DNA from 4 places in the Mesorhizobium sp. M0217 genome. Region 1 is predicted to be linked to each of the others. Evidence: riboswitches for the same ligand, from Rfam matches in the RefSeq annotation. Region 1 holds a riboswitch; each other region holds the start of a gene.
The links. A riboswitch is a leader RNA that binds a small molecule or an ion and turns the genes downstream of it on or off. The one in region 1 is predicted to bind cobalamin.
Positions count from the first base shown of each region.

Region 2: linked by a shared signal. The riboswitch ahead of NKJ18_RS12450 (aromatic ring-hydroxylating oxygenase subunit alpha) and the one ahead of metE (5-methyltetrahydropteroyltriglutamate--homocysteine S-methyltransferase) in region 1 are both predicted to bind cobalamin.
Region 3: linked by a shared signal. The riboswitch ahead of NKJ18_RS06650 (CbtB domain-containing protein) and the one ahead of metE (5-methyltetrahydropteroyltriglutamate--homocysteine S-methyltransferase) in region 1 are both predicted to bind cobalamin.
Region 4: linked by a shared signal. The riboswitch ahead of NKJ18_RS06880 (DUF1636 family protein) and the one ahead of metE (5-methyltetrahydropteroyltriglutamate--homocysteine S-methyltransferase) in region 1 are both predicted to bind cobalamin.

Region 1 covers NZ_JAMYSN010000025.1:13,724-17,928, forward strand. Annotated here, with positions in the region: gene metE (5-methyltetrahydropteroyltriglutamate--homocysteine S-methyltransferase) at 256-2,607, opposite strand; cobalamin riboswitch at 2,703-2,903, opposite strand; gene NKJ18_RS27035 (hypothetical protein) at 3,258-3,551, opposite strand; gene NKJ18_RS27040 (adenosine kinase) at 3,552-4,205, opposite strand, start outside.
Region 2 covers NZ_JAMYSN010000006.1:12,331-16,535, forward strand. Annotated here, with positions in the region: gene NKJ18_RS12430 (ABC transporter ATP-binding protein) at 1-234, shown strand, start outside; gene NKJ18_RS12435 (DUF680 domain-containing protein) at 307-540, opposite strand; gene NKJ18_RS12440 (DUF680 domain-containing protein) at 611-814, opposite strand; gene NKJ18_RS12445 (DUF680 domain-containing protein) at 881-1,087, opposite strand; cobalamin riboswitch at 1,587-1,788, shown strand; gene NKJ18_RS12450 (aromatic ring-hydroxylating oxygenase subunit alpha) at 1,906-3,153, shown strand; gene NKJ18_RS12455 (FAD-binding oxidoreductase) at 3,191-4,205, shown strand, end outside.
Region 3 covers NZ_JAMYSN010000002.1:436,220-440,424, forward strand. Annotated here, with positions in the region: gene cobO (cob(I)yrinic acid a,c-diamide adenosyltransferase) at 1-139, opposite strand, end outside; gene cobU (bifunctional adenosylcobinamide kinase/adenosylcobinamide-phosphate guanylyltransferase) at 141-653, opposite strand; gene NKJ18_RS06645 (CbtA family protein) at 646-1,455, opposite strand; gene NKJ18_RS06650 (CbtB domain-containing protein) at 1,471-1,650, opposite strand; cobalamin riboswitch at 1,687-1,882, opposite strand; gene NKJ18_RS06655 (gamma-glutamylcyclotransferase) at 1,950-2,642, opposite strand; gene NKJ18_RS06660 (aromatic ring-hydroxylating oxygenase subunit alpha) at 2,779-3,954, shown strand; gene NKJ18_RS06665 (MFS transporter) at 3,962-4,205, opposite strand, start outside.
Region 4 covers NZ_JAMYSN010000002.1:481,715-485,919, reverse strand. Annotated here, with positions in the region: gene cobN (cobaltochelatase subunit CobN) at 1-1,058, opposite strand, end outside; gene cobW (cobalamin biosynthesis protein CobW) at 1,077-2,129, opposite strand; gene NKJ18_RS06880 (DUF1636 family protein) at 2,132-2,557, opposite strand; cobalamin riboswitch at 2,596-2,800, opposite strand; gene NKJ18_RS06875 (winged helix-turn-helix domain-containing protein) at 2,830-4,032, opposite strand.

The DNA of each region.
Region 1 (4,205 bases):
GAGCGAACATGCCAAGCAGTCTACTTTGAGAAACGACGTGTGTACGATTTGTTCGAGGCGCGGGGCCTGTATGTTCCCAAGGACCAATACTATAGCGTAGTGTCACATTTATATTTCTGCGGGATGAGGACACGTGCCGAAGGAAAATTGCACATTTTCGCCGTGTGGCTTATTTCCAAGAGTGTGATCGGTTTGGCATATTCCCGGCCGACATCCGCCAGCCGGCAACTCCCCACACGGTGAGGAAGAGAAGCCTCACGCCTGCACTTTCTGCCGGAGCGCGCGTGCTGCCGCGACCATGTTAATGAGGGCAGGGCGGACCTCCTCCCATTTGCGTGTTTTGAGGCCACAGTCCGGGTTTATCCACAGTTGGCCGTCGGACAGTCGCTCGCGGGCAAGCATGACTAAGTCCGAAATCTCGCCGACTTTCGGGACGCGTGGTGAGTGAATATCATAGACGCCGGGACCGATTTCGTTCGGATACTTGGAGTTCGTGAAGGCCTCCAACAGTTCCATCTTCGAGCGCGACGTCTCAATCGAAATGACATCCGCATCCATTCCAGCGATCGCGTGAATGATCTCGTTGAACTCCGAATAGCACATGTGGGTATGAATTTGAGTCGCGTCCTTTACACCCGTTGAAGCGATCCGGAAGCATTCGACAGCCCAGTCGAGATAGACTTTCCAGTCAGATTGGCGCAGTGGCAATCCTTCGCGAAACGCGGCCTCATCGATCTGGACCATCCTTGCGCCGGACCTTTCGAGATCCGTCACTTCGTCGCGGATGGCGAGCGCGATCTGGCGGCAGGCTTCGGAGCGGGGTACGTCGTCGCGAACAAAAGACCAGTTGAGAATGGTGACTGGGCCTGTCAGCATTCCCTTCACGGGCTTTTCCGTAAGCGACTGGGCGAATTGCCACCAGCGCACTGTCATCGGATTGCGCCTCGATACGTCGCCGAAAATGATGGGGGGACGCACGTACCGCGACCCATAGCTTTGTACCCAGGCATGCTGGGTGAAGGCGAAGCCAGACAGCTGCTCGCCGAAATGCTGTACCATGTCGTTTCGCTCGAACTCACCGTGCACCAGCACGTCCAGCCCGATCTCTTCCTGCCAGCGAATTGCAGCCTCGATCTCCTTCCTCAGGAACATCTCGTAGTCGACATAGCTCAGCTGGCCCTTCGCATGAGCGGCCCGCGCCTTGCGTACCTGCGGCGTCTGCGGGAAGGACCCGATGGTCGTCGTCGGGAACGGCGGCAGCCCGAGTGAGCCGGCTTGGACTCTGGAGCGCTCGGCAAAAGCGCTCTCTCGTCGCTTCGCGCTGTCGTCAATGCTAGCGATCCGCCCCTGAACAAGCGGGTCATGGATCCTCGTGGATGTCACGCGCGTGGCGGCAGCCTCGGCAGACGCTTTCAAAGCGCCAGCCACCGCATCTCTGCCTTGGGACAAGGCCCGGGCCAGCAACACCAATTCGTCGGTCTTCTGGGCCGCGAAGGCGAGCCACGAGCTGATGTCGGCGTCGAGTTCCGTCTCCATGCGCAGGTCGATCGGCACATGCAGCATCGAGCAAGAAGGCGCGATCTCGACGCGGTCCAAGGGCCAGCCGGCGACGATCGGTTTGATGCGGTCGAGAATGGCGGGCAGGTTCGCACGCCAGACGTTGCGGCCGTCGATCAAGCCAAGCGAGAGCACCAGATCCTTCGGAGCGAGCCGACCCACCGTTTCCAGCTGCTCGGGAGCGCGCACGAGATCAATATGCAGCCCGGCCAGGGGCAGAGAAACCGTGGTTTCGAGATTGTCTCCCAGATGCCCGAAATACGTAGCCAGCATGATCTTCAGCTCGGGCGCGGCTTTCGACAGCTGGCCATAGGCGAACTCGAACGCAGCTCGTTCGTTGGAGTTCAGATCGAGGACAAGCGCCGGCTCATCGATCTGCACCCAGTCGGCTCCCGACAGCTTCAGCCTCTGCAGGAGTTGCTCGTAAACGGGCAGCAGCCGCGGTAGGAGCGCGATAGGATCGAACCCTTCGGCAGGTGATTTCGCCAGCTTGAGGAAGGTGATGGGGCCAAGGATGACTGGGCGTGTGTGAATGCCGAGAGCTTTGGCCTCGAGGAAGTAATCGACGGGTCTCGTCGACGAGAGGGCGAACGTCTGATCATCATCCAGTTCCGGCACAATGTAGTGGTAGTTTGTGTCAAACCACTTGGTCATTTCCATCGCGGTTACACCGGGCCCATGAGCCGCCTCCTGGTGACCAGCGTATGCACAATCCTCCGTCTGACCCTGGTTGCCGCGCGCCATTGCGAAGTAGATGTCAAGTGGGACCTCGCCGCTATTCCAGCCGTAACGGGAGGGAATGGCGCCGACCATGGCTGCGGTGTCGAGCACATGGTCGTAAAGCGAGAAGTCGTTTGACGGTATTTTCGACACGCCGCGATCGCGCTGCTCTTCCCAGCTAGCGGCACGGAGCGCCTTCGACGTCGTGAGAAGGTCGCCAGCGGACGATTTTCCGGACCAGTAGCTTTCAAGCGCGAATTTCAATTCTCGCCGACGACCGAAGCGCGGCACGCCGAGCGTTGCTACAGGAATTTGCTGAGAGTCAGTCATGTCATACCCCGATGGTTGGGGCGTCGATGACAAGGAAGGCGCTAGCAGGCCGGCACGAACGCCGGGTTGCAGCGGCCACCGAGACACCCCGCCCGTGGACGTAATTCGTCGTGGCAGGTCTCCTGGCTCGCGGGGTCATAGCCTCTACCCCTCTTCCCAAGGCTATTCGCCTCAGTGACATGAGTGGGTTTGGCTCGCCGCTAACAGTTGCGGGGGCAGCGCCGGCATCGCACCGGCTTCCCTCTTAGCTCCGCTGCGGCAGCGCCGTGCGGAGAACCACGACGCGCAGACAATCACAGCAGCCCGCACCTCGTCAATACCGCATAACGAAATGTTTATGTCGTTATGTGGTACGTCCTTTACGTCTTTGTCTGCATTGTGAAATATTCAGTCCGCCCATTGCCGGAGCTGCACCCCTGCCACCGTTGTCCAACTAGCGGATTCCTGTCGGGCTGCGACGCAGCTTGGGTGAACGACCTGTTCTCATAGATTATTGGCATCCACTCGTCCGTGCCATGCTGGCAGAACAACAAGCCGAAGTGGGCCCGTCCCGTCCTGTAATGAGATTGACGAGGATGAAGCCCAGCTGCCAGTTCCGCTGGTCGCAGACCAATGGGAACCAGTCTGCCCGCATTCGGCATCCTTCGCTGCTACGCGGGACGTGATCGCAAGTTCAAGTGCTCCGACGGTCGCCGCGAGTTCTCCGTTACCTCAGGAACCTTATTGGCCTTCCACAAGCTGAGCTTCTGGAAAATGCCGGCGGCGATCTGGATATCGGTGAACGCCGTCAAGGCAAGCCCGCCTTGCACCTCTCCAGCGAGCTTTACGGCATCAGCATCGGTCAGTTCTCCGGAGCGAATGGCTGTCGATATGAGCGAGGTTTGACACAGTTCGGCCACTGCGCTGATCGTCTCAGCAGGGCAGCTGGTTAGTTGCTCGCCCACCTACAGCAACCCAGCCCGTTCCGCCTCGCGGCGCAAATTCTGCCTTGGCCTTGGGCCGATCTGCTGGATCACCAGGCCGGCCGCCAGCGAGCCAAGATCGCCGCAGGTCTTGAGGTCGCGGCCCTGCGTGTAGCCATGCAGGAAAGCGGCGGCGTAGAGATCGCCGGCGCCGGTGGTGTCGACCAACTCGCGGATCGTCGTCGCCTGGATGGTGACGGTCTCGTCGCCGCGCAGGATAACCGAGCCTTTTTCCGAGCGTGTGACGGCGGCGATCTTGCAGTCCTTGCGGATCTGCGCCACCGCTTCGTCGAAGGACGAGGTCTGGTAGAGCGACTTGATCTCGTGGCTGTTAGCAAAGACGATGTCGACAGTGCCCGAGCGCATCAGCTCGAGGAACTCGTCCCGGTAGCGGTCGACGCAGAACGAATCCGACAAAGTCATCGACACTTCGCGCCCGGCCTCGTGTGCGAGCTTCGCCGTCTGCCGGATCGCCTCCTTGGCGCGCGGCGGATCCCACAGATAGCCCTCGAAATAGGTAACCTTGGCGCCGGATGCCTTGTCGGCCTCGACGTCTTCCGGGCCGAGTTCGACGCAGGCGCCGAGATAGGTGTTCATCGAACGCTCGCCATCGGGGGTGACGAATATCATCGAGCG
Region 2 (4,205 bases), on a different contig from region 1:
ACGGAATATCTTTTCGAGGGCGTGGTGGACTATGTGGAGCAGCTCGGCGAGGTGCAGCTGGTCTATATCGATATCGGCCGCGCCGACCTGCCATTGGTGACCAAGCTGCCCGGCAATGTCGAGGTCAAGCGCGGGGCAAAGCTGCGGCTGACCGCGGATGCCGGGGACCTGCACATCTTCGACGCCGATGGGCACTCCTTCTCGCTCAAGCCGGTGGAAGTGAAGGCGGCTTGAGATAGCTGCGTCGTACAGGCATGAAAAAAGAGCGGCGGGCTAGGCCCGCCGCTCTTTTTTAAGCTTCGGCTGTTAGTTGTTGCCGAACCGATCCCTGTCGCTGCTCTGAGGAACGAACTTCTGTTGGTCGTCCGACGAGTTCAGCAGCTTGTAGACCGCCGAGTTGGTGCCGGTCGACGAAGTGCGGGTGGTGTCGACGGCAGCGGCCGGCTGGTTGGCGCCATTGGAGCCATAATTGTCGCTGCCGGCAAAGGCAGCGCTCGAAACAGCCAGAACGGCTGCGGCGGCGAGAACGATCTTCTTCATTTTAGTCTCCTGAATTTTTCTGATGCCGCCAGCTGCAGCGGATAAGCCCGCCACGTGCTGGAAACCGGCTTTAGCGGCCGAAAAGGTTACGGTCGGCACCGTGGGCAGGCGCCTGCTCGGCTGGAGCCGACTTCTCAACCGAAGCCGTATGGCCACTATCGGTCGACGTAATCGCAGGCTGGTTGGCGCCGTTCGAACCGTAGTTGTCGCTGCCGGCGAAAGCGCTGCCGGAGATGGCCAAAACGGCGGCGGCAGCAAGGATGATCTTTTTCATTTCAAATACTCCTGAATTTTTTGGGATCCCGAGAGCGACGGGTTAGCCGCCCTTCTTTGGTCGGGATCAGCGATTGCCGTAGAGGTCGCGGTCGGCGCCCTGAACGACAGGCTGCTTGTCAGCGTGCGCCGGCTTCTGAATGGAAGCCGTATACGAGCTGTCGACCGAGACGGCTGGCTGGTTCGCACCATTGGAACCGTAATTGTCGCTACCGGCGAAGGCGCTGCCGGTGATCGCCAAAACGGCTGCGGCAGTGAGGATGATCTTTTTCATTTTTAGTACTCCAGTTTGTCTGTCCGTCTAGCGGCGTGTCTTGGGAGGAATTCGCGTCGTTCGGACAGCCCCGATGTGGGAAAGCCATAGGCTGGTTTCCAATCACGAAGTTGTTCCGTGTGGACCACGGTCCTGCACCTTGAAATTGTGCCAGGAAGTTCCTCTATGGTAATTTATCGCATTGTTTTCAGTCGCTTATGCCGAACCGAGTGGTTCGCTCCGATGTCGGTTTCCGGGCCGTCGTTCACACCGTCCTGCACGCATTGTCAACAGAAACGAACCGTTCGGTTCGATTAGAGATTGCTAATAGTAACTTTTCGATACCGTTGAGCCCTTTTTGCCCCCGATCGAACTGGATCCGCAGCGATTCGAAACGGCGATGATGGCGTCGCAAGAAACGTCTCAGCTCTTTGACCGGCGGCGGGGGGCGTATGCCGCGCGTGTCGCGCCGCATGGATATGATGTCGCTTTCATGCCGACGTCGCGATCGCTGCCGTGATTAGATGATCGCATCTCAGGTGCCGCTTCGTGACGACGCAGCGGAGAATTGGGAAGCCGGTCAGAATCCGGCGCTGCCCCCGCAACGGTGGTGGAGTTGAAGTCGCAACGGGAGACCACTGGGCAAGAGCCTGGGAAGGTGTCGCGATGGTCCGCAAGGACAACTCCAGAGCCCGGAAACCAGCCCGAGATGCATAGACTCGACTGATCGCGGTGGGCGGTCAAGAGGTGGATAGTGCATGTCCGGCGCCGCGCCGGCCTGCGTCCGATCCTTCCTCCATCACCACCAAGTTCAGTCCTTAAACCACGAGGACAGAACTATGGATACGCGCAACGACATGCTGAGGCTCCTGAACGGCCGCAAGCAAGGCTTTTCGCTGGAACAGCCCTTCTACACCGACCCGGACTATTTCAAGCTCGACATGGAGCTTATCTGGTATCGCGACTGGCTGTTCATCGGCCATGATTGCGAACTGCCGAAGCCCGGCAGCTATATCACCGTGCAGATCGGCGATTATCCGGTGGTGCTGGTCCGCGACCAGAAGGGCAACATCAACGCCTTTCACAATTCCTGCCGCCATCGCGGCAGCCGTGTCTGCAACACTGAGAAGGGCATGGCGGCAAAGCTTGTCTGCCCCTATCACCAGTGGACCTACGAGCTTGACGGCCGGCTGCTGTTTGCCCGCCAGATGGCCGACGGTTTCGACAAGAGCCAGTTCGGCCTGAAGCCCGTCGCCTGCGAGAGCGTCGGCGGCTACATCTTCATCTGCCTGGCGAAAGAACCTGCCGACTTTGCGCCGATGCGCGCCATGATAGAGCCCTACCTCAAGCCGCACCGGCTGAATGAAGCCAAGGTCGCCTTCGAGAGCACCATCATCGAGAAGGGCAACTGGAAGCTGGTCTGGGAAAACAACCGCGAATGCTATCACTGCGCCGGCAATCATCCAGAGCTGTGCAAGACATTCCCCGAAGCGCCGACGGTGACCGGCGTGCAGGGCGCCGACAGCGATCCGGAGATGCTGGCGCACTGGGCGAAATGCGAGGCGGCGGGCCTGCCGAGCAAGTTCCGCATCGATCCGGCCGGGCAATACCGCGCCACCCGCGCGCCGCTGCTGCGCGATGCCGTCAGCTACACGATGTCCGGAAAGCGCGCGGTGACGAAGAACCTGTCCGACACTGTTGCCGCCGACCGCATCGGCACCTTGATGCACTACCACTATCCGACGACCTGGAACCACATACTGATCGACCATGCGGTCACCTTCCGGGTGCTGCCGATCAGCGCCACCGAAACCGCGGTGACGACCAAGTGGCTGGTGCACAAGGATGCGGTCGAGGGGGTCGACTACAACCTTGAGGAGCTCACCCATGTCTGGACCGAGACCAACGACCAGGACCGCCGCATCGTCGAGGAAAACGCCTTTGGCATCCTGTCTCCGGCCTATGAGCCCGGCCCCTATTCGGAGCTGCACGAGGGCGGCGTGATCCAGTTCGTCGAATGGTACGCGGCCTTCATCGGCCCGCGCCTTGCCGAAGGCGGCCGGCCGGCGCTACGCAGCGTCGCGTGAGCTGGAGCAGGCGAAGAGGGACCAGAGGATGAATGCGATGACGGATCTTGGGCTCTATCGCCATCTTGACCAGATGGCGCCGTGGAACGATAGGCTGCAGGTGCTGGAAGTGATCGGCGTCAGCGACGAGGCGCCCGACGTCAAGACCTTCACCTTCCGCTCCGACAACCAGACCTGGTTCCGCTACAAGCCGGGCCAGTTCCTGACGCTGGAACTGCCGACACCGGACGGGCCGCTGATGCGCACCTACACGCTGTCGTCGTCGCCATCGCGGCCGTTTTCGATCGCGGTGACGGTCAAGGCGCAGGCCGGCAGCATCGGCACGCGCTGGATGTTCGACCATCTGGTGCCCGGTTCGCATGTCAAGGCCTACGGACCGGCCGGCGACTTCTCGTTGCACAGCCACCCGGCGGCCAAATACCTGTTCATTTCCGCCGGCTCCGGCGTGACGCCGATGATGTCGATGCTGCGCTGGCTGAACGACTGCGCGCCATGGACCGATGTCGGTTTCGTCAACTGCGCGCGGCGTGCCGAAGAGATCATCTTCCGCAAGGAACTCGAACTGCTCGGCGGCCATATGCCCGGCCTGTCGCTCGGCTTCATGATCGAGGAACGTTCCAGCCGCGAAGGCTGGTACGGCCATATGGGGCGCATCGATGCGATCCGGCTGCCCTTGCTGGCTCCGGATTTCCGCGAGCGCGAAATCTTCTGCTGCGGCCCCGATCCGTTCATGCGCGCCGTGCGCGGCATGCTGGATGCCGCCGGCTTCGACATGACGAAATACCATCAGGAGAGCTTTGCCGCGCCTGTGATGGAGGAAATTCCGGCGCCGTTTGCCTCCCCGGTCGAGGACGGCATCGCTGCACCTGTCGAAGCCGTGACGCCGATCCGCTTCTCGCTTTCGGAGGTCGATGCCGGCTGCGTCGCCGGCCAGACCGTGCTGCAGACCGCGCGCAGCTCGGGCGTGCGGATTCCCGCCGCCTGCGAGTTCGGCCTGTGCGGCACCTGCAAGGTGAAGAAGGTCTCCGGCGAAGTCGAGATGAGCCACAATG
Region 3 (4,205 bases), on a different contig from region 1:
TGCCCTTGCCGGGTCCGGTGTTGACGATCAGCAGCCCCTTCTCGACCGTCTTTTCCGCGACCTCGGCGTCCTGCACCGCCTTGCGCTTGGCCATCTTGGCGCGATGGCGCTCTTCATCTTTTGCGTCGATAACGGTCATCTCATTTCACCTTGAGCGGCAGCCCCGCCACCATCAGAAGCACCATATCAGCTACCACCGCGATCTGCTGGTTGAGCCTGCCGGCGGCATCGCGGAACCGGCGTGCCAGCGCATTGTCGGGCACAATGCCTTGTCCGACTTCGTTGGAGACCACGAACCACGGCCCGCGCGGCCGCGAAAGCACATCGGCCAGCCGCCGGCACTCCCCCTCTAGATCATGATCGGCCAGCATATGATTGGTCAGCCACAGCGTCAGGCAATCGACGAGCACCGGCTGGTTGTCGGGCAAGGCTTCGAGCGCTCCGACAAGATCGAGCGGCGCGTCGATGGTCGCCCAGCCTTCGCCGCGCCGCGAGCGATGCAGCGCGATGCGCTCGCGCATCTCATCGTCATAGGCTTCGGCGGTGGCGATATAGGCCCATGGCGGCGGCAACGCCGTCGCCAGGGTTTCGGCATGCGCGCGCCTGCCGGCGCGCCCACCGCCGATGATAAAGGTCAAACTGCGATCAGGCAAAGCTGTCGCGCAGGCTGGTCGCCGAGCCGGTGAAGCGTTCGCGCACCACGCCAATGACGGCGCCGAGCACCAACCAGAACACCAGATTGGTCACCGTCACCGCCACCACGAACTGGTGATGCAGGCCTTCGGGGATCGGCGTCTCGAAACTGTCGGGCTGCGGCGCGCCGACAATATGCGGGGCGACGATCAGAACGACGGCAAGGACGGTCAGCGGCGCCGAGGTGCGGAAGGCGATCAAGGCAAGGCCAATGGCAGTCGCCACAACCGTCGCCACCCACCAGATCTGGCGCTGCATGAGATCGGCCGCCGGCATTGCCGGCAGTTCCGGCGGCAGGCCGAGGCCCGGAGCCAGCGTGAATACGGCAAAGCCGGCCAGACCCCAGAACACCCCCTGGCGCCAGTTGCCGATGCCGCCGGCGAATTCGGAAACCGCCACCAGGACCAGCGCGAAACCGATACCGGTGACGATATTGGCCAGCACGCTGAAGGCGAATCGCTCGAAGCCGTCGGCCGGCGCCCAGCCTTCGTCCTCCGCTGGCGCGGCAGCTTCAGCCGGTGCGGGTGCTGCGCTGCTCACGGCATTTTCCGCCGGCGCGGCGGTGCTCATGGCATTGGTGTCCGCAGCGTTGGCGGCGGGCGCCGCGGCATGCTCATGCTCATGGCCGCCACCAGCCTTTTCGTAGACCTCGGCCTTGAGGATCAGCGGCACGGTGGCGTAGGCCTGCATGCAGGCGAGAGCGACACCCGCCACGAGCCCTGCGATCGCCGCGATGAACACGACGTTGCGAAACAGGTTCATGATGTCAGATCCTCGTCAGTGGCAGGGAAACGCCATCGAATGGCGATAGTCGTGCGCCGCATTGTGGACCGCATCGATATGCGAGAAACCGACAACGCCGACGACGAAAATGCCCAGAAACGCGCTAAGCACGAGCTGCATGAAGCGCGACTGCGAGGAGACGGAAGCGCCGAGGGAGACGGAAGCGGTATTCATATCTTGTCCTTTCGCCCTCCACCCGAGGGCATCGAAGTCAGTTCCCTGTCGCCGGCAGGTCTCCTGGCTCGCGGATCAGCGCCCTTCCCCACCTTCCCGAGGAAAAAATCCTCAGTGGCTTGGAGAGGACTACCGCACACAGTTGCGGGGGCAGCCACGGCATTGGGCAACAAGTCAGCCCTCACCGCATTCCCTCTTGGTCCCTAACGGAACCGACGACATGCATGACTATAGGCTGAAACGGCCGCATCCGGCAAACCAAATTCCGCCGGCCAACAGCGCGAATGCGCCATGCGGCGTTACGGGTTCAACGCGGTGATCCGCTCGGCAACCAGCCGCTGCAGCCGCCACAGATGGCGATCGTGAATGCCGCGCTCTTCAAGGTTTTTCACCGTGTTGTAGAGATAGTCGGCGCCCGACCCCCAGTGCCCGCAGGACGTTGCCAGCCTTTCGACGACCTTGCCCTCGTCGAGCGGCCCTGAATAGGTCAGGCCGTTGCGGTTGATGACGAAGGCCAATGCCCTGAGCGGTCCGGCCTCGCTTGCAAGCTTCAGCATGCGCGGCCGGTAGCTTGTCGGCTTCAGCGTGACTTCGCGCCGGAAAAGCCGGCCCAACTGCCCGCGCCGGTTACTTTCGGTCAGCCGGAAGGCGACGCCCTTGCATTGTCCGCCACGGTCCAGCGCCATCATCAGGCCGGGGCTGTCCTTGGTGCCGCGCCAGCGCGTCATGTTCATGCAAAAGGACCGATGCCAGCCGCGCGCCAGCGCAACGCGGTCCTCGACATAATCTATTTCCGGTTTCCAGATCAGCGATCCATAGCCGAACAGCCATAGCGGTTCGCTATCCGGGAGTTCGACCTGCAATTCATCCAGCAGCGCGTCATAGTCGGCGTCATCGAGATGCATCGCGTCCGGATCCGGCCCGGGGTCCCTGATCTCGCGCCAGCAGCGCGCGACCAGCTCCGGCGTAAGCGACATCTGTCGTGCGGCCAATTTCCGAATCCCCCCAATTTCCGAATGTCCCATGTCCACGACATGATTATGCGCCGCGCCTGCAACCGGCAATGCGGCACTCTGATTGACAAACTATCTGCCGGGGTGTCGGCTGACGCTTCATAGGAAGCCAGCCATGCATCCCAACCCGAGCGAGCGCGACCCCTATAACGGCCTGAGCCGGGCCGAACCGACGCTACCGTCATCGGCCTATTGGGATAGCGAGGCTTACCAGCGCGATCTCGACGCCATCTGGTACAAAAGCTGGCTGCTCGTCTGCCGCGAGGCCGATCTTGCCCAGCCTTTGGCATTCAGGACATTCCGCGTTGGCACACAGGAAATCGTCGTGCTCCGCGACGACACCGGCGAGTTGCGCGCCTTCCACAACACCTGCCGGCATCGCGGCTCGCAGCTTTGCCAGGAAAGCGAGGGCCGGCTGAAAGCGCGGCTCATCACTTGCCCCTACCATGCCTGGTCCTACTCGCTGCGCGGCGATCTCGTGCGCGTTCCCTCGAAATCGCTGCCAGATGGTTTCGACAAGGCAGATCATCCGCTCTACCGGGTGGCGCTGTCGGTATGGCGCGGCTTTGTCTTTGTGAACCTTCAGCAGGCTGCGGCCGGCTCCGCCGGGACCTCCTTCGATCCCGCATCCGGCGACCTCGCCAACTGGCCGCTGGAAACTCTGGTATCAGGCCATGTCCTGCGCAAGGTGATGAACTGCAACTGGAAGATCTTCTGGGAGAACTTCAACGAGTGCCTGCATTGCCCAGGCGTCCACAAGGACCTGTCTCGGCTGGTGCCGATATACGGCCGCGGCCTGATGAGCCGGCACGACGACCCCGACTGGGTCCGCCATGCCGACAATGACGCACCGGAGTTTTCGGGTGGCCTGCGCGCCGGCGCCGAGACCTGGTCGCGCGACGGACATGCCCATGGCCCGGTCTTCCCGGGCCTGACGCCGGCCGAGCGTGCGGCCGGACAGACCTATGCCACCAGCCTGCCCTCGATGTTCATCGTTGGCCATGTCGATTATGTCAGGACGGTGCGACTGATGCCGCTCGGTCCCGAACAGACCGAACTCACCGCCGAGTGGCTGTTCGCGCCCGAGGCGCTGGCTGAGACGGACATCGACAATGTCGTCGCCTTCGGCACCCAGGTGCTGGAGGAGGATGCCGCGATCTGCGAGATCAATCAGAAAGGCCTGCGCTCGATGCGCCACCAGGCCGGCGTGCTAATGCCGGAGGAGTACGATCTGCACCGCTTCCACAACTGGGTGCGCGAGCGGCATGCAGCGCTTGAGGCAACCGCCTGATCGGCGACTAAAGCGACTTCGGCAGATAGCGCCAGGAGATAAAGCCGCAAACCGCGGCCAGAATGCCCAGCGTCACGAACACCGAGCCGAGGCCGAAAAACGCCAGCACCACCGAATAGACCAGCGGCGGCGTCAGCTCGGAAAAGTCGAGATAGGTGCGGTAGACCGCGGCCATCTGCGCCCGCTCATAGGACCGCACCGAGCGCATGAAGGCGGTCGAGCCCAGTGCATCGAGCGCGATGGTGAAAAAG
Region 4 (4,205 bases), on a different contig from region 1:
GCGCGGTCGAACAGGGTTTGGACGCCGGGTTCGGCGCCGGAGGCGAAGGCGGTTGCGGTGATGATGGCGGCGGGGTTGAGCGAGGCCAGTGCGGTTTCGACGAAGGCCAGGGAGGTCGGGTCTTTGAGGCTGGAGACGAAGATCGGGATCGGTCTCATGCCGCGCTGGCGGAGTGCATCAAAGAGGGCATCGATTGGCGCGACATCGGCGGCCAGCAGCATCGAGCGGTAGAATAGGATGGGGATGATGGGAAGGTTGATGTTGTCTGCGCCGAGTTCCGGCCCACCCCCCTCTGTCCTGCCGGACATCTCCCCCGCAAGGGGGCAGATTGTGCTCTCATAAATGTTTTCGCCAATCGCAGACCTTGCGGAGATCTCCAAAGGAGCAGGAGAGGAGCCGCCTTTGGTAACGGCTGATCTCCCCCCTTGCGGGGGAGATGTCCGGCAGGACAGAGGGGGGTGTGAAGGAACGCCGACATCGGCAAAATTCAACTTGCCTACGACGCCGCGGCCAGGCTCGTAGTAGCCAGCTTTCGGCACGCTGACCGGGTCAGCCGCCCCCGCATCCCGTCCCGCCAGCCCCGCCAATCTTTGCACCAGCGCCGTCATATTCTCCGGGCCACCCTCGCGGAAATAACCAAGCAGGCCGTCCAGATCCTCGCGCGGCAGCGTCGAGGCTTCGATCAGCCTGAGATCCTCGTCGTGGCTCTCGCCCGGCAGCAGCGCCAGCTTGATGCCGTTCGCACCGGCAGTCGCGGCAAGCTGGTCGCAGCCATAGCGCCACCAGTCGTAGCCGCCGAGGATGCGCACCAAAATCACCTTGGCGTGGCGGGCGACGCTGTCGATCCAGAGGTCCACGGACATGGGATGGCGCAGGTCGCGCAGCGCCGCCAGCCGCATCGACGGCAGGCGGACGGCATCGGCCTTCCAGGCCGCCGCGAGGCCGGCGAGGTCGCTGTCGGTGAAGGACAGCGCCACGATATCCGCCGGCGTCTGCCGGAGATCAACTGGCTCGGCGAGATCGTCGAGCGAGGCGGAGGTCGTGGCGAGTATATGCATCGCGGCTCGTGCCTGAGATCAACCGGCGAGTATACGCTCGATCGCCGGACGGTTCAGCCCCTTCAGGCCAATGACGACGAGACGCGAGCGGCGATCGTCCTCGGCCGTCCAGGCGCGGTCATAGTAATGGTTGACGCGTGGGCCGACGGCCTGCAGCAAAAGCCGCATCGGCTTGCCGCCGACATCGACGAAGCCTTTTACACGCAACACGTTTTCCTGTTCGGCGGCGGTGGCGACGCGCTTGGCCAGGTCGTCGGGATTGGCGATCGAGGGGATGTCGACGATGAAGGTGTCGAAATCGTCATGCTCATGATCGAAAGCGCCGTCGTGATGCGACTTGCGGTTCTCGATGTCGTCTTCGACGGCGAGACCGAGGCCAAGCAGCACCGACGGGTCGACCTTGCCATGCGCAGTCGGCACGATTTTTACCGCGCGGGCGGAATGTTCATTGATGATGGCGTTGGCGCGGGCCGAACCGGGGGCGTCCATCAGATCGCTCTTCGACAGGATGATCAAATCGGCGCAGGCGATCTGGTCCTCGAACACTTCTTCGACAGGATCGTCATGGTCGAGCGTCTCGTCCTGAGCGCGCTGTGCCTGCAAAGCGTCCATGTCGTTGGCGACGCGGCCTTCGGCCAGCGCCGGGCCGTCTACCACGGCGATGACACCGTCGACGGTTACCCGGCTCTTCACGCTCGGCCACTGGAACGCCTGGACCAGCGGCTTGGGCAGAGCCAGGCCCGAGGTCTCGATCAGGATGTGGTCAACCTTCGGTGTCAGCGCGAGGATCTTGTCGAGGGCGGGCACGAAATCGTCGGCGACTGTACAGCAGATGCAGCCATTGGCCAGTTCGACGATGTTTTCCTCGGGGCAGGTGTCGATGCCGCAGCCTTTCAGGATTTCCCCGTCGATGCCGATGTCGCCGAACTCGTTGACGATGATGGCGATGCGCTTGCCGCCGGCATTTTCCAGGAGATGGCGGACCAGCGTCGTCTTGCCGGCGCCGAGGAAGCCTGTAACGACAGTGCAGGGAACACGGGAGAGGTTGGCGGCCGGGTTTGAAGCGTTCATCGTCAGTCCTTCAGCATGTCGAGGGGTGGGATGCGGGCAACGAGGCCGCGCTTGAGGCTATCGGGCCGGCCGCGCCACGGGATGAGGCCGTCGGCCGAAGTCGCGAAGAGCTTTGCGCCGGTAACGAGGTCGGCGCCGCTGGTTGCGGTCAGATCGCCGAAGACATAGCTCCAGCAGCCATCGCGCAGGATCGCGGCGCTGAGGCGGCGCTTGCAATTGCCGAGACATTCGGCGGTGCGGACCCGGATATCGCCGGCAGCGGCGCGGCGTGTGTCCTCAGCCAGCAATTCGCCGGCGCGCGGATGGGCGTCGGAACCGGTCTCATCGCGGCAGGAGGCGCAGACGATGACGGTCACGCCGGTCAGGGCGTCGTTGTCGCCGGACGCAATGTCCGCTGTGCCAGCCGAAAAACTGCTGTTCTGGTCCAAAAACCGTGCTCCTTGCCCGGAAACCCGCCAGGCGATCGGATACTTTGTCTCAGACGGCAGGTCTCCTGGCTCGCGGGTCGTCGCCTTGGTTAGCCGCCTTCCCGGTGTTACCCAGTGGCTTTCGGCCTTGGCTCGTCGCTTACAGTTGCGGGGACAGCCGCGGATTTGGGACCGAAATCCCGCACCGCATTCCCTCTTGGCCCTTGCCGTTGCGGGCAGGGGACCGTCTGCAGCGGATTTAGGCTTTTGCGGGCGGCGGTGTCAACGCACGGCTACGACATGGCGATGTCGGCCAGGGGTTTCCCCAGATTGCCGGCCGGCGTCACTTCGATGCGCTCAAGGCCAAGCCAGCCCTGCATCTCCTTTAGTTCCTCGAAAAGCTGTGCGGTGGTCTCAGGCGGTGCGCCTGCTTCGGCATAGGCGGCGTGGACGCGTAAGACACTCGCAGGCCGGTCGGCCTTGAGGTCGACGCGGGCGACGATCTTGTCGCCGAGCAAGAAAGGCAGCACGTAATAGCCATATTGCCGCTTGTCGGCCGGGGTGTAGATCTCGATGCGGTAGCGGAAATCGAAGAGACGCTCGGTGCGCGCGCGCTCGAAGACCACCGGATCGAAGGGGGCCAGCAAGGCGCGGGCCTCGATCTTTCGCGGCAGGCGGGCGTCCCTATAGAGGTAAGCCGGCTTGTCCCAACCTTCGACGTTTACCGGCAGCAACTCGCCCATCTCGACCAGTTCCTCCAACCGGCCCTTCATGTCGGCCGGCGACAAGCGGAAATAATCGCGCAGGTCACCCGACGTCGCGATGCCGTGGGCGCGGGCAGAAATGCGCAGCAATTCGCGGTGCGCGTCCTCGGCGGTCGGCACCGGCAGATCGAGGATCGCCTGCGGCAGCACGCGCTCGGGCAGGTCATAGAAGCGTTCGAAGCCACGGCGGTGCGCCGTGGTGATGCGTCCGGCCCAGAAGAGCCATTCGAAGGCGTGCTTGGCGTGGCTCCAGCCCCACCAGCCGCCCGAACCTTTCTGGCCTTCCAGTGCCGAAGCGGCAATCGGGCCGCGCTCGGCGACCGCGCGGTAGATCTCTTCGATATAGGCGGCGTGCTCGCGGCCCCATTTGGCGAGGCCGAGATACATTTCGTCGCCTTGCTCGGCCCGCTGCATGCGCCAGCGCATCAGCGGGTAGGTCTCGACCGGCAGGAACGAGGCCTCATGCGCCCAGTATTCGAACACCGTGCGTTTGCGGGTGATGGCCGCATTGTCGAGCAAAGCCAGCGGGTAGGGGCCAAGCCGCGAATAGAGCGGCATATAGTGGGCGCGCACCACCGCGCTGACGGAATCGATCTGCAGCAAGCCGGTGCGCGACAGCACGCGGGCGAGGTGGCGGCGATCGGGCGTGCCGACCGGGCGGGGATCGAGAAATCCTTGCGCGGCGAGCGCGATGCGCCTGGCCGCGGGGAGTGAGATTTTGTCCTTCGTCAAAGTGTCTTGCCTCGAACCATTTTCCCGACTTTAGCCGGCGATTCCGGTCATGCTAGCAGGCAAATGGCGGGAGATGTGTCAGGAGACAAAAGTGGAGTGAAAGATGAAGGAAATCAAACAGGAGGAGATCGGACCAGTTTTTCCCGGCCTGCCGTCCAGCACTGTCTTTTGAA